One region of the Variovorax sp. PvP013 genome, then DNA from elsewhere that is predicted to be linked to it. Evidence: predicted binding sites of a transcription regulator. Region 1 holds the regulator's gene; the other holds the start of a gene.
The links. Region 1 encodes FliA, which starts transcription of late flagellar genes. Its sites were predicted from a motif close to CTAAAGTTTNNNNNNNNNNNGCCGNTA; they were not measured.

Region 1 (7,635 bases):
CTCGCGCGTGGGCCGCGAGGACGACGTCGGCAAGCAGATCATCTCCCAGCTGCTGACCTCGCCGCGCGTGCTGGGCCTCACGGCCGGCATCCTGGGGCTGCTGGGCGTGATCCCGGGCATGCCGCACCTGGTGTTCCTGGGCATGGCCGCGCTGCTGGGCTACGGCGCCTGGGCCAGCCACAAGCGCCCGGCCGCCGCGGCGCCGGAGGCCGCCGTCGGCGCGCCCGCGGCCGACGCCGAGGCCACCTGGGACGACCTGCTGCCGGTCGATCCGCTGGGCCTGGAGCTGGGCTACCGCCTGATCGCGCTGGTCGACAAGGACCGCCAGGGCGACCTGCTCACGCGCATCAAGGGCGTGCGCCGCAAGTTCGCTCAGGAGGTGGGCTTCCTGCCGCCGGCCGTGCACGTGCGCGACAACCTCGAATTGAAGCCCAGCGGCTACCGCGTGACCCTGCGCGGCGTGGTGGTGGCCGAGGGCGAGGCCTTCCCCGGCATGTACCTGGCGATCAATCCCGGCGGCATCACGATGCCGCTGCTGGGCACCGCCACCACCGACCCGGCCTTCGGCCTGCCGGCGCACTGGATCGAGGAGCGGCAGAAGGAAGCCGCGCAAATGGGCGGTTTCACGGTCGTTGATTCGGAGACCGTGATGGCGACCCATCTGTCACATTTGATGCAAGTGCAGGCCGCGAAGTTGCTGAGCCGCACGGAAACCCAACAACTGGTCGAACACGTGAGCAAACTGGCGCCGAAGCTGATCGAGGAAGTCGTACCCAAGCTGGTGTCGATCTCTTCCTTCCAGCGGGTGCTGCAGCTGCTGCTGGAAGAATCCGTGAACATCCGCGACATCCGCACCATCGTCGAGACGCTGGCAGAGAACGCCGGCGCCACCACCGACCCGGTCGAGCTGGTGCGCCGCGTGCGCACCGCGCTGGCCCCGGCCATCGTGCAGCAGATCTATGGCCCGGTGAAGGAGCTCGACGTCATCGCCATCGAGCCCGGCTTCGAGCGGCTGCTGATGCAGGCCCTGGGCAACCCCCACTCGCCGGCGCTGGACCCCGGCGTGGCCGAGGTCTTCACGCGCACCGCCGCCGAGGTGGCGCTCAAGCAGGAAGAGCGCGGCGTGCCCGCCTGCCTGCTGGTGCCCGACGGCATCCGCGGCGCCATCGCCCGCCTGGTCAAACGTTCCGCGCCGCGCCTGCAGGTGCTCGCGCACAGTGAAATTCCCGAAACCCACACGATCCGCATCGGTCCGATCCTGCGAGGAGCCAACGCATGAACATCCAACGCTTTCACGCCCCCACCGCCCGCGAAGCGCTGGCCCTGGCCCGCGCCGCCTTCGGCGATGCGACGCTGATCCTGTCGAACCGGCAGACCAGCACCGGCGTCGAGGTGATGGCATCGACCGAGGAGGCGCTGTCGCCGCTGGGCGCGCTGCAGTCGCAGGCCCAGCCGGCCGCGCAGCCGCAGGCACCGGCACCGAAGCCGCTGGCGCCGTCGCGGCCGGCCGCGTCGTCGACCTCGTCGATCCAGACCGAGCGCCGCCTGGCCAACGCCGCGCCGACGCCCTACGCACTGGTCTCCGCCGGCGGCGCCACGACCGAGGAGGTGGTGCAGGCCGACGTCGAGCAGCTGGCCATGAGCACGCTGTCGTTCCAGGACTACGTGCGCGAACGCATGCTGCGCCGTCAGACCGAGTCGACCGGCGCCGCCCCGGCCCCGGCGCCGGCCCCGGCGCCGGCCCAGGCGCGCGGCACCGTGCCGCAACCCGCGCCCCAGCCGCAGCCCCAGCCGCCGCAGTACCGCCTGACCGAACCCCAGCAGACGCAGTCGCAGCCGCCGTCGCCGCGTTTCAACGATCCGTCGTTCTTCGCCGCATCCGCCGTCGCGGCGCCGGCGCAGCCGGTCTCCTGGTTCCAGCCCGAGCCGACGACCGACGCCGCCCCGGCGCCCGCCGCCTTCGTCGAACCGCCGCCGATGGCGGCCGAGCCGCCGGTCGTCGCGCAGGAGCCGGCCCCGGCGCCCGTCGTCGCCCAGCCGGCACCGACGCCGTCGCCCGAGATCGCGCCGATCGCCGTGCGCCCCGCCGAGCCGGACGCCGCCAAGGCCGTCGCCGCCGCCAGCCTGGACGCGACGCGCGTCCTGATGGCCGAACTCGACGCCATGAAGCGACTGATGGAGGAGCGCTTCAACACGCTGTCCTGGCTCGGCCACGCCCGGCGCGATCCGGTGCATTCGAACCTGATGCTCAAGCTCATGCGCGCGGGCTACTCGCCCGCCCTGGCGCGCGAGGTGCTCGAGCCGCTGGACACCGTCGATCCGGTGGACGACGCCGACGACGCGGTCGAGGCCATGCTGGGCACGCTCGAGCGGCGCCTGGGCATCGACGCCTTCGCGCCGTCGATCGTGGAGGAGGGCGGGATCTTCGCCCTCATCGGCGCCACCGGCGTGGGCAAGACCACCACCATCGCCAAGCTGGCCTCGCAGTGCGCGGCCCGCTGGGGCGCCGCCAGCGTCGGCCTGGTCACGCTCGACGTCCAGCGCGCCGGCGCGCACGAGCAGCTGCGCGCCTTCGGCCGCGAGCTGGGCATCGTCGCCCACCAGGCGCACGACCGCGCCGAACTCCAGGAGATGCTCAGCCTGCTGTCGCTCAAGCGCCTGGTGCTGATCGACACCGCCGGCATCGCGCCGCGCGACCCGCAGCGCCAGGAACTGCTCGACCTGATCGACGTCCCCGGCGTCAAGCGCGTGGTGGTGCTCAACGCCGGCGCGCACGGCGACACGCTCGACGAGATCGCCACCGCCTTCACGGCCGACGGCACCCACCAGGCGGTGCTGACCAAGATCGACGAAGCGGCCAAGATCGGCCCGGCGCTCGACGCGCTGATGCGCCACCGCATGACGCTGCGCGGCGTGACCGACGGCCAGCGCGTGCCGCAGGACTGGCGCGCGGCCGACGCGCGCGAACTGGTCGCGCTGTCGATGGACGCCGGCCAGCGCACCACCGCCCTCGACCCGGTCGCCGCCGACCTGGACTTCTATTTCTCGCCCGCGGCCTGCGCCCTCTGAGGCACGGACCCGACCGCACCCGGAACCCCCGACCCATGCACGCAGGCACCTTCTCCGCCCCGACGTACACGGCCCGCGGCCAGCTCGGCCGCGACGCCCTGATCAAGCAGTACGTGCCGCTGGTCCAGCGGCTCGCGCACCACATGATCGCCAAGCTGCCGCCCAACGTGGAGGTCGACGACCTGATCCAGGTCGGCATGATCGGCCTGGCCGAGGCGCTGTCGCGCTACGAGCCCAGCCAGGGCGTGCAGTTCGAGACCTTCGCCACCCAGCGCATCCGCGGCGCCATGCTCGACGAGCTGCGCGAGGGCGACTGGCTCTCGCGCGGTTCGCGCAAGAGCCAGAAGGACATCGAGAAGGCCGTCTCCCGGCTGGAACACCGCCTGGGCCGCGCGCCGGTCGAGTCCGAGATCGCCGCCGAACTCGGCCTGCCGCTGGCCGACTACCAGGGTCTGCTCGGCCGGGTGCGCGGCGCGCAGCTGGTGTACCTGGAGGACATGGGCGGCAACGGCCAGGGCGAGGACGACGACGGTTTCCTCGACCGCCACGCCGCCGTCGCCGACACGGAGGCCGACCCCATGAGCCTGCTGAAGGACCAGCGCCTGCGCACCGCGCTGGTCGCGGCCATCGACACGCTGCCCGAGCGCGAGCGCTTCATCATGGGCATGTACTACGAGCAGGACATGAACCTGAAGGAGATCGCCGCCGTGCTGGGCGTGACCGAATCGCGCGTCTGCCAGCTGCACAGCCAGTCGATCGCGCGGCTGCGCTCGAAGATGCGCGGGCACTGAGCACCGGCCCGCGCCGCCGGACGGGTTGCGGGATTCAGCCCCCGCCGACCCCGACGTTCACCTTGCCCAGTCCCTCGCAGGTCGGGCAGACCCCGCCCCCCTCGGCGCGGCCCGTGCCGCCGCAGTCCCTGCAGAGGCTCTCGCCCGTGCCCGGCGTGCCGGCCGGCGCGTCGTCGCCCGGCGCGGTCGGTTCGACGGCGCTCGACAGGCCGGGTCCGCCGCCGCTGCCGCCGGCCGCCTCGGCCACCGTGCCCGGCACCTGCGCCGCCGATGCCGCCGCCGGCGGCAGCTTGCTCGTCACGCTGACCGACACCGGGTCGCTGGCGGGAAACGATTCCTCGATGCCGTGATCGAGCGCCTCCTCGGTGGGGTGCTCCACCTTGGGCGCCGATGCGGGGGTCGCATGGGCGTCGTGGTTGTCGGCGGTCGGGAACGGGAAGGCCGGGGTGCCGGCGCCGGTTTTTTCGCCGAGGTTCGTCATGGTCGTCATCTCCTTGTGTTGAACGTTCGGAAGGAAGGGGAGGGGTCAGCGCCGGACCGACCGGCGTCGCGCCACCAGGTAGACGGCGCCCAGCACCGCGGCCACGGTCAGGGCCTTCTTGGCCGCGCCCATCGGGTTGTGCGCGAGTTCGGCGCGGCCGCCCATCTCGGAATAGATGCGCGGCACGTGGCCCCGGGCCAGGTCCTCGACCAGCCCCTCGCCGACGTCGATGCGGTCGGCCAGCAGCAGCAGGAGCCAGTGGCGCAGGTCGTTCTCGCTGTAGCCGAAGGCGAAGCGGCGCACGCCGCCGCTCACGCCGCGCGGCGGCTGCGGGCTGCCGAAGACGGGCGTGATCGCCGTCCGTTCCTTCGACACCAGCACCTCGACGTGGCGGCGCTGCATCTCCGGCTCCTGCCAGCGCACCGGCGGGTCGAGCCGGGGCGGGGTGCGTTCCTTGGGATAGGCCGGGCGATTGGCGTGATCCAGATCGGCGCCCCAGCCCTTGATGTGGGCGAACTCGGGTGGTGTGTCCATGCGGTGGTGCTCCTTGGAGGCCTCGGGGATCAGACGGTGACGCCCGGGGGGATCAGGACGGGCTTGATGCAGCCGTCGAGCTTGCTCGAGAACAGGTGGTAGGCGTCGGCCGCGTCCTCCAGCGGGAAGCGGTGCGTGATGAGCCGGTGCGGCTCGACGCGACCGGCCCGGACGTGCTCGATCAGGCGCGGCAGGTGGCGCTTCACGCTGGCCTGGTTCATGCGCAGCGTCAGGCCCTTGTTGACCGCGGTGCCGATCGGCACCGCGTTGAAGGTCGGTCCGTAGACGCCGACGATCGACACCGTGCCGCCCTTGCGCACCGAATTGATCGCCCAGTGCAGCACCGTGGCGGCGCCGCCCTGGAGCTTGAGCTTCACGCCCGTCAGGTACTGGACCGCGCTGCCGGCGGCCTCGCAGCCGACGCAGTCGATGCAGACGTCGGCGCCCAGTCCGTCGGTCATCTTCTTGATGTGCATGGCCATGTCGTCGACCGACTTGAAGTCGACGGTCTCGCACTGCGCGAAGTCGCGCACGAAGGCCAGCCGGTACTCCAGGTGGTCGACCACGATCACGCGCCCGGCGCCCAGCAGCCAGGCCGACTTGGCCGCGAAGATGCCCACCGGGCCAGCGCCGAACACCACCACCGTGTCGCCCTGGCGGATGCCGCCCATCTCGGCGGCCTGGTAGCCGGTGGGGAAGGCGTCGGTGAGCATCACCGCGTCCTCCAGCAGCAGCTCGTCGGGGATCTTGGTCGGGCCGACGTCGGCGAAGGGCACGCGCACGAACTGCGCCTGTCCGCCGTCGAAACCGCCGGCGGTGTGGGAGTAGCCGTAGATGCCTCCTACGGCGCTGGCCTGCGGATTGGTGTTCTGGCAGTTGCCGTAGAGCTCGCGCTGGCAGAAGTAGCAGCTGCCGCAGAAGACGTTGAAGGGCACGATCACGCGGTCGCCTCGCTTGAGGTTGCGCACCGAGTTGCCGACGTCCACCACCGTACCCACGAACTCGTGGCCGAAGGTCGTGCCCACGCGGGTGTCGGGCACCAGCCCGTGGTAGAGGTGCAGGTCGGAGCCGCAGATGCAGGCGCGCAGCACCTGCACGATGGCGTCGTTCGGATGCTCTATGACGGGATCGGGTTTCTCGGAGACCCGCACGCGGTACGGTCCTCGGTAGTTCAGGGCGAGCATGGGTGGCGGACCTCGTGACGGATGGATCGAGATTGCCAGTCAAGGCCTTCCGGGGCGGCACCCGCGTGCGCCGCCCTATGCAGTCCTTGTAAGTCTGGACGCTGCGGCGGCGTCGCGCCGGCTCCGAAGACGCCGGGCCGTTTTCGGACCGGAGCGTGCCCGGTCCGAGCCGTCGCCGGCCCACACTGCCGCCATGCCGATGGCCCCGTTCATTCATCGGCGAGGAGGACGGATGGCGCAGGTCAGGACATTCATCGCCGCGCGGATGCGGTACCACGGCAGCCGCGCCGAGCGCTCGGGCGCCGTCCGGGAGCGGCTCGTGCTCCTGGTCCACCAGTGCCTGGCGGTCGTGCTGCTGGTCGTGCTGTCGCCCACGCTGCTCGCCGTCATGGCGTTGCTGTGGCGCGCCGACGGACTGCCGGTCTTCTTCGCCCACGACCGCGTCGGCCAGGACGGCAGGCTCTTCCGATGCCTGAAGTTCCGCTCGATGCGCCGCGACGCCGACCGGCTCCTGGCGCGGCTCCTGGCGGAAGACCCGGCCGCCGCGCTCGAATGGCAGCGCGACCGCAAGCTGACCCACGATCCGAGGATCACGGCCGTCGGCGCCTTCCTGCGCCGGACCAGCCTGGACGAACTGCCCCAGCTGCTCAACGTCGTCCGGGGCGACATGCACCTCGTGGGCCCGCGCCCCGTGACCGTCGCCGAGCTGTCGAAGTACGGCGACAGCCGGTGGCACTACGTCAGCGTCAAGCCCGGCATGACCGGCCTGTGGCAGGTCAGCGGGCGCAACGACACCACCTACGAGGAGCGCGTCGCGCTGGACCGGCGCTATGTCGAGAGCCGGTCGCTGGTCGCGGACGTCGCGATCCTGCTGCGCACCGTCAAGGTCGTCCTGCGGCGGGAAGGCGCGCGCTAGCGCCCCCCGTCCATGGAAATCACCGAAGGTCCGATCGGCTTGTCCAGGATCCTGCACCTGACGTCCACCGTCACCGACGAGGTCGTCGGCTTCCTCGGTCCCGCGACGCGCGAACTCTCCCGGATGGGTCGGCCGCAGTCGATCGTCCTTTTCGACGAGGTGCGCACCCGCGCCGACGCCGAGCGGCTGCGCCGCCACGCCGAACTCGTCGGCGTCGACGTCGCCGACGGCGGCGGCCGTGCCCGCTACCGGGCGCTCTACGAGGCCTGCTGCCGGGAGATCGCCCGCGACCGGCCGGCCACGCTCCACTTCCACGGCCTCGCCGCCTGCGTCGTCGGCGCGCTGGCCCTGCGCCGGTCCGGCGCGACGGGCCAGGTCCTCTATTCGCTCCGGGGGCGCCGCTCCCGCGTCGCGCTGCGCGCGGCCGGCTGGCTCATCGGGATGCTGGCGCGGCGCTCGCTGCGGCCGTCGCGGCGCGCGGCCGTCGCGATCTTCCCGCTCGAGGTCCGCGCGCCCGGGTCCTGCGACCTGCGCCATCTCGTGGAGCATCCGGTCCACGCGGCCTTCCTGGCGGCGCCGCGCGACGAGGCCCCGGCGCCGCGGGTCCTGAGCGGCGGCACCCACGCCGGCACGCGCTCCATCGACATCCTGTCCCAGATC
Region 2 (7,635 bases), 240 kb from region 1:
ACGGGTGAGTTGAGTACGACGGACATGGCGACTACCTTCCGGACCAGTGGACGATGCGGCGCTCGGCGACGAGGAACAGCACGTTGAGCGCATAGCCCAGCGCCCCGGCCGCGAGGATGGCGGCGTACATGCTCTTGACGTTGAGCACCTGCTGCGCGTTGATGATGCGGTTGCCCAGGCCGGCGTCCGAGCCGATGAACATCTCCGCCACGATGACGATCACCAGCGCCATCGACACGGCCGAGCGCAGTCCGACGAAGCTCGGCTGCAGGCTCTCCCAAATCAGCACGTCCTTGAAGACGCGCCAGCGCGAGGCGCCCATCACCCGCGCCGCCATCACGCGCTGTTTGCGCGCGTTGATGACGCCGTAGGCGCTGTTGAAGATCACGATCAGGAAGGCGCCGAAGGCCGCGATCGCGACCTTGTTGACGTCGGAGACGCCGAAGATCAGCAGGAACAGCGGGATCAGCGCCGACGAGGGCGTGGAGCGGAAGAAGTCGATCAGGAACTCGACGCTGCGGTAGACGCGCTCGTTGCTCCCCAGCAGCACGCCCAGCGGCACGCCGAGCACCGCCGCGATCAGGAAGGCCTGCAGCGTGCGCCAGACCGTGACCGCGAAATCCGTGAGCAGCGGTCCGCCGGCCAGCCCGGTGACCAGCGCGGCGAGCGTGTCGGCCGGCGTCGGCAGCAGGATCGGCTTGATGAAGCCCAGCCGCACCACCAGGTCCCAGACGATGAACAGCACGACCGGGCCGATGAAGGGCAGCAGGCGATCGCCCAGGGGGCGGCGCGGGACGGCGGGAGCGGCGCCGTCGGCCGGCGGGGTCCAGGCGGCGCCGGCCGGCGGGGTGGCGAGGGTGTCGGCCATGGCCTCAACCTCTGTAGAGCAAGGTGTCCACGACCACCTTCTTGTCGAAGATGCCCTTCTGGGTGAACAGGTCGTAGAACTTCTGGAAGTAGGCGACGTCGCTCGGCGTGAACTCGTTGTGCAGCATGTACGAGGCCAGTGGCACCTCGGCCGTGAGCGCGCCCTCGATGGCGGTGTAGCCCTTCATGTACTGCCGCGCCTCGGCCGGCTGGGTGCGCACCAGTTCCACGCCGCGCGTGTAGGCGGCGATGTACTTCCTCGCCGCGTCGGGGCTCTTTTTGATGAACTCGGTCGTCAGGCTGGCCGCGCCGCCGTGCCACGGCGCCATCGGGTCGCCCAGGATGTACTTCGCGACGACGCCAGCCTCGATCACCCGCGTGGTGCCGTTCATGCGGCCGACCGTGCCGGTGGGCTCCAGCGTGTAGCAGGCGTCGACCTGCCCCGCCACCAGTGCGGCCACGTGCTGGCCGATGGGCAGCTCGCTCACCGTCGCGCCGGTGGCGCCGGCGCGCTCGAGCATGGTCTTGCACAGCGTCACGTTCTGGATGCCGGGGCCGGAGGCGATGCGCTTGCCCTTGAGGTCGGCCACCGTCTTGAACGGGCTGTCCTTGGCGGCGATGAATTCGTCGAGCACGAACTTCGCGTTGCTCGGGTTGGTGCAGAAGATCTTGAACAGGCCCGGCTGCGCGATCTCGCCGATGGCCAGGTTGGCCGAGCCGGTGCCGTTGGCGCTGCCGTCGGAGCGGCCGGCGAGCATCGCCTCCATCACCTGCTGCGCGCCGGCGAACTTCAGGGGCTCGACGTCGAGGCCGGCCTCCTTGAAGTAGCCCTTCTCGACGGCGGCGAAGAACGGCAGGCCCGCCGCCACCGGCCAGTAGCCGATGCGCAGCCTGGGCGCGGCCTGCGCCAGCACCAGGGACGGCGCCGCGAGCGCGGCCAGCGCGCCGAGACCGGCGGCGGCGCCGGTGCGCAGCACGCGGCGGCGCGTGGGCGCGGCGGTGCCGGTGGTGTCCGGCGTGGCGAGGGAGGAAGTGCGGGAGGCCATGGATGGAGTTCCTTGCGAGAAGAATGAAGAACCGAAAGTGGAGATCCGGAAGGACGTGGCGGACGGCGGCGAGGTCATGGGGCGGCGGAGTCGGGCGGTCGGTGGTGGCGGCGTCGGGCGATCGACGGCGCGACCCGGCGCAAGGGCCGTGCCCGCCCTCAGCCCGGACCCGCCTCCGGCGCCTGCCGCGACGCGACGTAGTGCCGCCAGCCGCCGTGGTGCGTGATGTCCTCGGCGCCGTCGAGCGCGATCGACTCGCACACGAAGCCCTGCACGGCGCTGCCGTCTTCCAGGGTCAGCGTGCCGATGCCCAGCGGCGCCGGGATCAGGGCGACGAAGGAGCCGTAGGCCGCCATCGGCATTTCCCACACCTCGACGACGATCGACGCGCCCTCGCCCGCAGGCACGCGCACCATGCCGGGCTTGGGTGGCACCGTCCCGGGCAGCGCGTAGAGCCGGTAGTGCGGCGCGCTGCGCGTCTCGCGCAGGCGCACCGCGCCGCGCTCGGTCAGCTGGCCGTTGAGCGGCATGCCCGAGAGGTGCGCGCCGACCACCGCCACCTTCGCCGTCGGCACGGCGCCGAAGGCGGGCACGGGCAGCGGGAGCGCCTCGGGCATCGCCTCGCCCGTCGCGCCCAGCGTCAGGCCGCTGGCGTGGTGCAGGCGCTGGCCCAGCCGCGCGAGCTGGAGGTCGCTGCCGCACGGGCCGATCAGCGTGACGCCGAACGGCAGGCCGTCCGCGCGCAGGCAGGTCGGCACCGCGAGCGCGGCGTAGTCGAGCAGGTTGACGAAGTTGGTGTAGGCGCCGAGCCGGCGGTTGAGCGCGACCGGGTCGGCGCGCATCGCCTCGATGGTGCAGTGCGTCGGCGCGGTCGGCACCACCAGCACGTCGATGTCGTTCCACATCGGCGCGACGCGCTGCGCCAGGGCGCGCAGCCGCGTCTGGGCGTCGACGAGATCCGATGCGCTGTAGCGCCGGCCCTGCGCCAGGATGCCGCGCACCGGCTCGATCACGGCCTCCTCGTGGGCGTCGAAGAAGCCGCGCACGGCGGCATGGCGCTCGGCCACCAGCGCGCTGTCGTAGAGCAGCGCGGCGATCTCGGCCAGCGGCGCGTAGTCGACCGGCACCCGCACGCCGCCGAGCGCTTCGAGCTGCGCCAGCGAGCGCTCGAAGGCGGCGGCCGCGTCGGCGTCGCCGAAGAACTCGAGCGTCGCGGGCACGCCCAGGCGCGGCCTGGCGGGCAGCGGCGCGGTCGCCAGCGCCAGGTCGCGCGAGTACGGGTCGAGCGCGTCGTGGCCCATCGCCACGGCGAGCACGCGCGCGGCCAGCGCGACGGTGCGCGCGAAGACCGACACGCAGTCCACGCTCTGCGCCGCCGGCACCACGCCGCGCGCGCTGATCAGGCCCCGGCTGGGCTTCAGGCCGACGATGTTGTTGAGGCCGGCGGGCACGCGGCCGGAACCCGCCGTGTCGGTGCCCAGCGCGAAGTCGACCTCCCCCGTCGCCACCACCCGCGCCGAGCCGGCGCTGGAGCCGCCCGACACGTAGCGCGGGTCGAAGGCGTTGGGCACCGCGCCGTAGGGCGAGCGCGTGCCGTTCAGGCCGCAGGCGAACTGGTCGAGGTTGGTCTTGCCCACCAGCACCGCACCGGCGGCCAGCAGCCGCGCCACCACGCTCGCGTGCGCCGCGGCGTCGTAGGCGAAGTCCGGGCAGGCGGCGGTGGTCGGCCAGCCGGCGACGTCGATGTTGTCCTTGACCGCGAAGCGCAGACCGGCGAGCGGGCCGTCGCCCGCCGCGGCGGCGGCCGGGTCGGCGAGCGGGGGCTCGATCCGCGCGATCCACGCGGCGGCGGGATCGGCGCCCGGCGCGGGCGATGTCGAGGACGTCGCTGTCGCCGGCGAAGGCGAAGGCGTCGGTGGGGTCGGGGTCGTGTCGTCGTGCACCATCATCAAGCATCCTGTCTTGTGTACATGACGAGATGCAAGCGGCGTGCCAGCGCGGCGTCGTCTCAAGTTCTGCGGCGGCGTGCCGATATCCAGTCACAGCCCTCTGTGAAAGCCACCATGCAAGTCTCCACCAGCACCTCCGTCTCTTCCGCCACCTCCACGTCCGGTGCGGGTGGCAGCGGCGCGCAGATCGCCAAACTGCAGAAGCAGTTGAAGGAAACCTACAAGGACCTGCAGGCCGTCACCACCGACGGCTCGCTCGACGCCAAGGCGCGCGAGGTCAAGCAGAAGCTGCTGCAGGCCCAGATCGCCGCGATCCAGCAGCAGATCGTCGCCCTGCAGCAGGCCGAGGCGCAGCGCGTCCAGGCGAAGGCGGCGGCCGCGGCGTCGCGGCCCGACGAGAAAACGCGCGAGACGGAACGAAAGGCGACGACGCAGGCGATCGGGAAGGCCGCCGCCAAGGACGTGAGCGGCAGGCTCGGCACGCAGGTCGACACGTACGCGTAGCCGGACGGTCCGGACGCATGGTCGATCACCGTCGGGGATGGCGGTCGGATCGGGTGCGCCATAGACTTTCGCCATCCACCGATGGCTCGACCATCCCCATCCCCGACATGGAGGCGACGCGCATGACCCAGGACCCCTCCGAACCCGATCCCGGCGCCGTCCGCCACGCGGCCTGCCACTGCGGAACCGTCCGCTTCACCCTCAGGCTCGCCGACGGCCTGCGCAGCGTCCGACGCTGCAACTGCTCCTACTGCCGCATGCGAGGCGCCGTCGCGGTATCGGCGAATCTGGCGGACATCGAGGTGCTGCAGGGCCGGGAGGCGCTGACGCTCTACCGATTCAACACCGGCGAGGCCAGGCACTATTTCTGCGCACGTTGCGGCATCTACACGTTCCACCAGCGTCGCTCCGTGCCCCATCAGTACGGCGTCAACGTGGCCTGCATCGAGGGCATGAGCCCGTTCGACTTCGCCGAGGTGCCGGTCCTGGAGGGGCGTTCGCATCCCAAGGATCGGCCGGACGGCAAGTCACTGGTCGCGGGCTGGCTGCGCTACCAAAAGAACCCGGAGGCGCACGGCGAGTCTTGAACGGCGGGCCGGGAGTCCGGTCGGCAGCGGCTCGCGCCTCCCCGCGCCACGCCGCCGATACCGATGCCGACGCCGATCAGCGGTCCGCATCCCCATGCACGGCGTCGTGGCAGGCGACGCACAGCTTGTTGCCATCCGGATCGCGGAAGTACGCGCCGTAGTAGTCGGCGTGGTACTGCGGTCGCGGTCCGGGCGGGCCTTCGCAGGTGCCACCGTGCGCCAGGGCGATGCGGTGGGCCTCCCGCACGACGGCCCGGGAGGCCGCCGCGAAGGCCACCATCTGCCCGTTGCCCGGATCGTGGGGCCGCCCGTCGTGGGGCCGGCAGATGACGAACAGCGGGCGGGCGCCACCGGCCGCGTGCCAGCCGGCCCAGGGCCTGTCGCGCTCGCAGAAGCGCAGTTCGAGCCCGAGGCCGTCCATCAACGGCCCGTAGAAGCCGAGGGCGCGGTCGAAGTCGCCGACGCTGGTGAAGACGTGGGAAAACATGGGGGGACTCCTCCGGTGTCCGATGCCGATCGGTGGATGCGGCGCCGCCGTTGCGCGCGTGCCGCGCCCTACTTCAGCCAGCGGTCCATCACCCGCTGGAACTCCCCGCCCGCCCGCGACAGGTGCAGCCACTGGTCGACGTAGGCCTTGAAGGCGACGTCGTCGCGCGGGAGCATCCAGGCCATCTCGCCGTACTGCAGCGGCTTGTCGGGGTTGACGGCGCACAGGCCGGGCTTGAGCTTCTGCTGGGTGATGGCCTCGGCCGATTCGGTGACGAAGACGTCGGCGCGGTTGGCCAGGATCTCGTCGAAGATGGTCACGTTCTCGCCGTGCAGCGTCATCCTCGCGCGCTTGAAGTTGGCGCGCGCGAAGCGCTCGTTGCTGCCGCCCGGGTTGAAGATCACGCGCGTCGACGGCTGGTCGATGGCCGCGACGCTCTGGTACTTGCCGACGTCGGCGCAGCGCGCGATCGGCGTCTTGCCGTTGACCATGTAGGGCGCGCTGAAGAAGGCGCGCTTCTGCCGCTCGGTGGTCACCGACACGCCGCCCACGGCGATGTCGCACTTGCCGGCCGCCAGGTCGGGCAGCAGGTTGGCCCAGGTGGTCTTGATCCACTGCGGCTTGGCGCCCAGGCTGGCGGCGAACGGCGCCATCAGGTCGACGTCGATGCCTTCGTAGTTGCCGTCGGCGAGCTGGAAGCTGAAGGGGCGGTAGTCGCCCGGGGTGCAGATGCGCAGCGTGGCGGCGGACTGGACGGTGTCGAGGTGCGAGGTCGCGGGCTTGGCGACGGGTGCGGGCGCCGGGGCCGGCGGCGTGCCGGGCGATGGCGGCGGCATGGCGCAGCCGGCGAGCACGGCGAGGGTCGTGAGGACGAGGACGGGACGGGCGAGCGGCGCGATGCGCATGGGAAGGAATCTCCTGGAATGATCGAGGATGTTGGAGGCAAGAAGCGAGCCTGCATTCTGGAGGCAGACCTGTCTGCGTCGGCATGCGACGATCGATCGCTCGACCTCGGTTCGCGACCACGCTTTTCAAGCCACCTCCATTCATGACAGGTCCATTGCACATCCGCAAGGCGACGCACGCTGACGCATCGGCAATCAGCGCATTGATCCTGTCGCTGGCGCATCACTTCCTTCTGAATGCCGACGGCTCGGGCGCGGAGGCCTTTGTGCTCGCCCTGCAACCCGAGGGCATCGAGCGCCACATCGCCTCGCCCGAGATCGACTACCACGTCGGCATGCTCGGTGACGTGCTGGCGGGCGTCGTCGCCGTTCGACGTCGAACGCACCTGTTCCATCTCTTCGTCGATGCATCGTTCCAGAAGAGAGGCCATGCCATGACGCTGTGGATGCATGCGAAGGCGACGTGCGGATGGCCGTCCGACGCCATGCCGACGACGGTCAATTCGACGCCCTTCGCAATGCCTTTCTACGAGCGTCTCGGGTTTAGAGCGACAGGGCCTCGCGTGGAGACGAATGGCATCGCCTTCGTGCCCATGCGACTCGCGACGATCTGAGCGGGTGTGTCCCTTCGCTTCTCGAGTTGAATGCGCAAAGTCGGCTAAGCATCGCCAGCCCGGCCGGTCCACACTCGACGGCATGAGAACCCGCAGCGCCGAACAACGCTACCGAGAGCGCGTCGCGCGCGTCGTCGCCTTCATCGTGGCGCATCCGCTGGAAGCGCATCGTCTGGAAGACCTGGCGGCCATGGCGCATTTCTCGCCCTGCCACTTTCATCGCGTCTACAGCAGCGTCGTGGGCGAGACGGTGGCCGCCACGGTGCGTCGTGTCCGGCTGGCGCTCGCTGCACGTCTGCTGGAAGCGGGCCGACAGAGCATCGTCCAGGTGGCGCTGGCCGTGGGTTACGACAGCCCCCAGGCGTTCGTCAGGGACTGCGCGGCGACAGGAACCCGACTGCCGCTGGTCGTCGTCTCGCACGGCACGGGCGGCTCCTTCCTGGGGCATCACGATACGGCGGCGAGACTGGCCGACGCAGGCTTCGTCGTCGCGGCCATCAGCCACCCCGGAGACAACTTCCAGGATCTCGGTCGTCAAGCTCATCTGTCGGCGTTCGCCACACGACCCGTCGACATGAAGCGCCTGATCGACCACATGCTCGGCACGTGGCCGGAGCATGCCGGATTGGACGCCGACCGGGTGGGCATCTTCGGTTTCTCGCGAGGCGGCCACACG

Region 2: the regulator FliA is predicted to act here: its motif matches at 3,921-3,947, upstream of ABID77_RS02155 (FlxA-like family protein).

What each region holds. Positions count from the first base shown of each region.
Region 1 is NZ_JBNDLF010000001.1:194,905-202,539, forward strand. Features, by position in the region: gene flhA (flagellar biosynthesis protein FlhA) at 1-1,279, shown strand, start outside; gene flhF (flagellar biosynthesis protein FlhF) at 1,276-3,069, shown strand; gene ABID77_RS00990 (RNA polymerase sigma factor FliA) at 3,105-3,860, shown strand; gene ABID77_RS00995 (hypothetical protein) at 3,895-4,341, opposite strand; gene ABID77_RS01000 (hypothetical protein) at 4,387-4,875, opposite strand; gene ABID77_RS01005 (zinc-dependent alcohol dehydrogenase) at 4,905-6,059, opposite strand; gene ABID77_RS01010 (sugar transferase) at 6,292-6,975, shown strand; gene ABID77_RS01015 (glycosyltransferase) at 6,988-7,635, shown strand, end outside.
Region 2 is NZ_JBNDLF010000001.1:438,180-445,814, reverse strand. Features, by position in the region: gene ABID77_RS02175 (ABC transporter ATP-binding protein) at 1-26, opposite strand, end outside; gene ABID77_RS02170 (ABC transporter permease) at 32-868, opposite strand; gene ABID77_RS02165 (ABC transporter substrate-binding protein) at 873-1,913, opposite strand; gene atzF (allophanate hydrolase) at 2,072-3,862, opposite strand; gene ABID77_RS02155 (FlxA-like family protein) at 3,977-4,366, shown strand; gene ABID77_RS02150 (GFA family protein) at 4,489-4,953, shown strand; gene ABID77_RS02145 (VOC family protein) at 5,030-5,440, opposite strand; gene ABID77_RS02140 (transporter substrate-binding domain-containing protein) at 5,509-6,345, opposite strand; gene ABID77_RS02135 (GNAT family N-acetyltransferase) at 6,501-6,959, shown strand; gene ABID77_RS02130 (helix-turn-helix domain-containing protein) at 7,042-7,635, shown strand, end outside.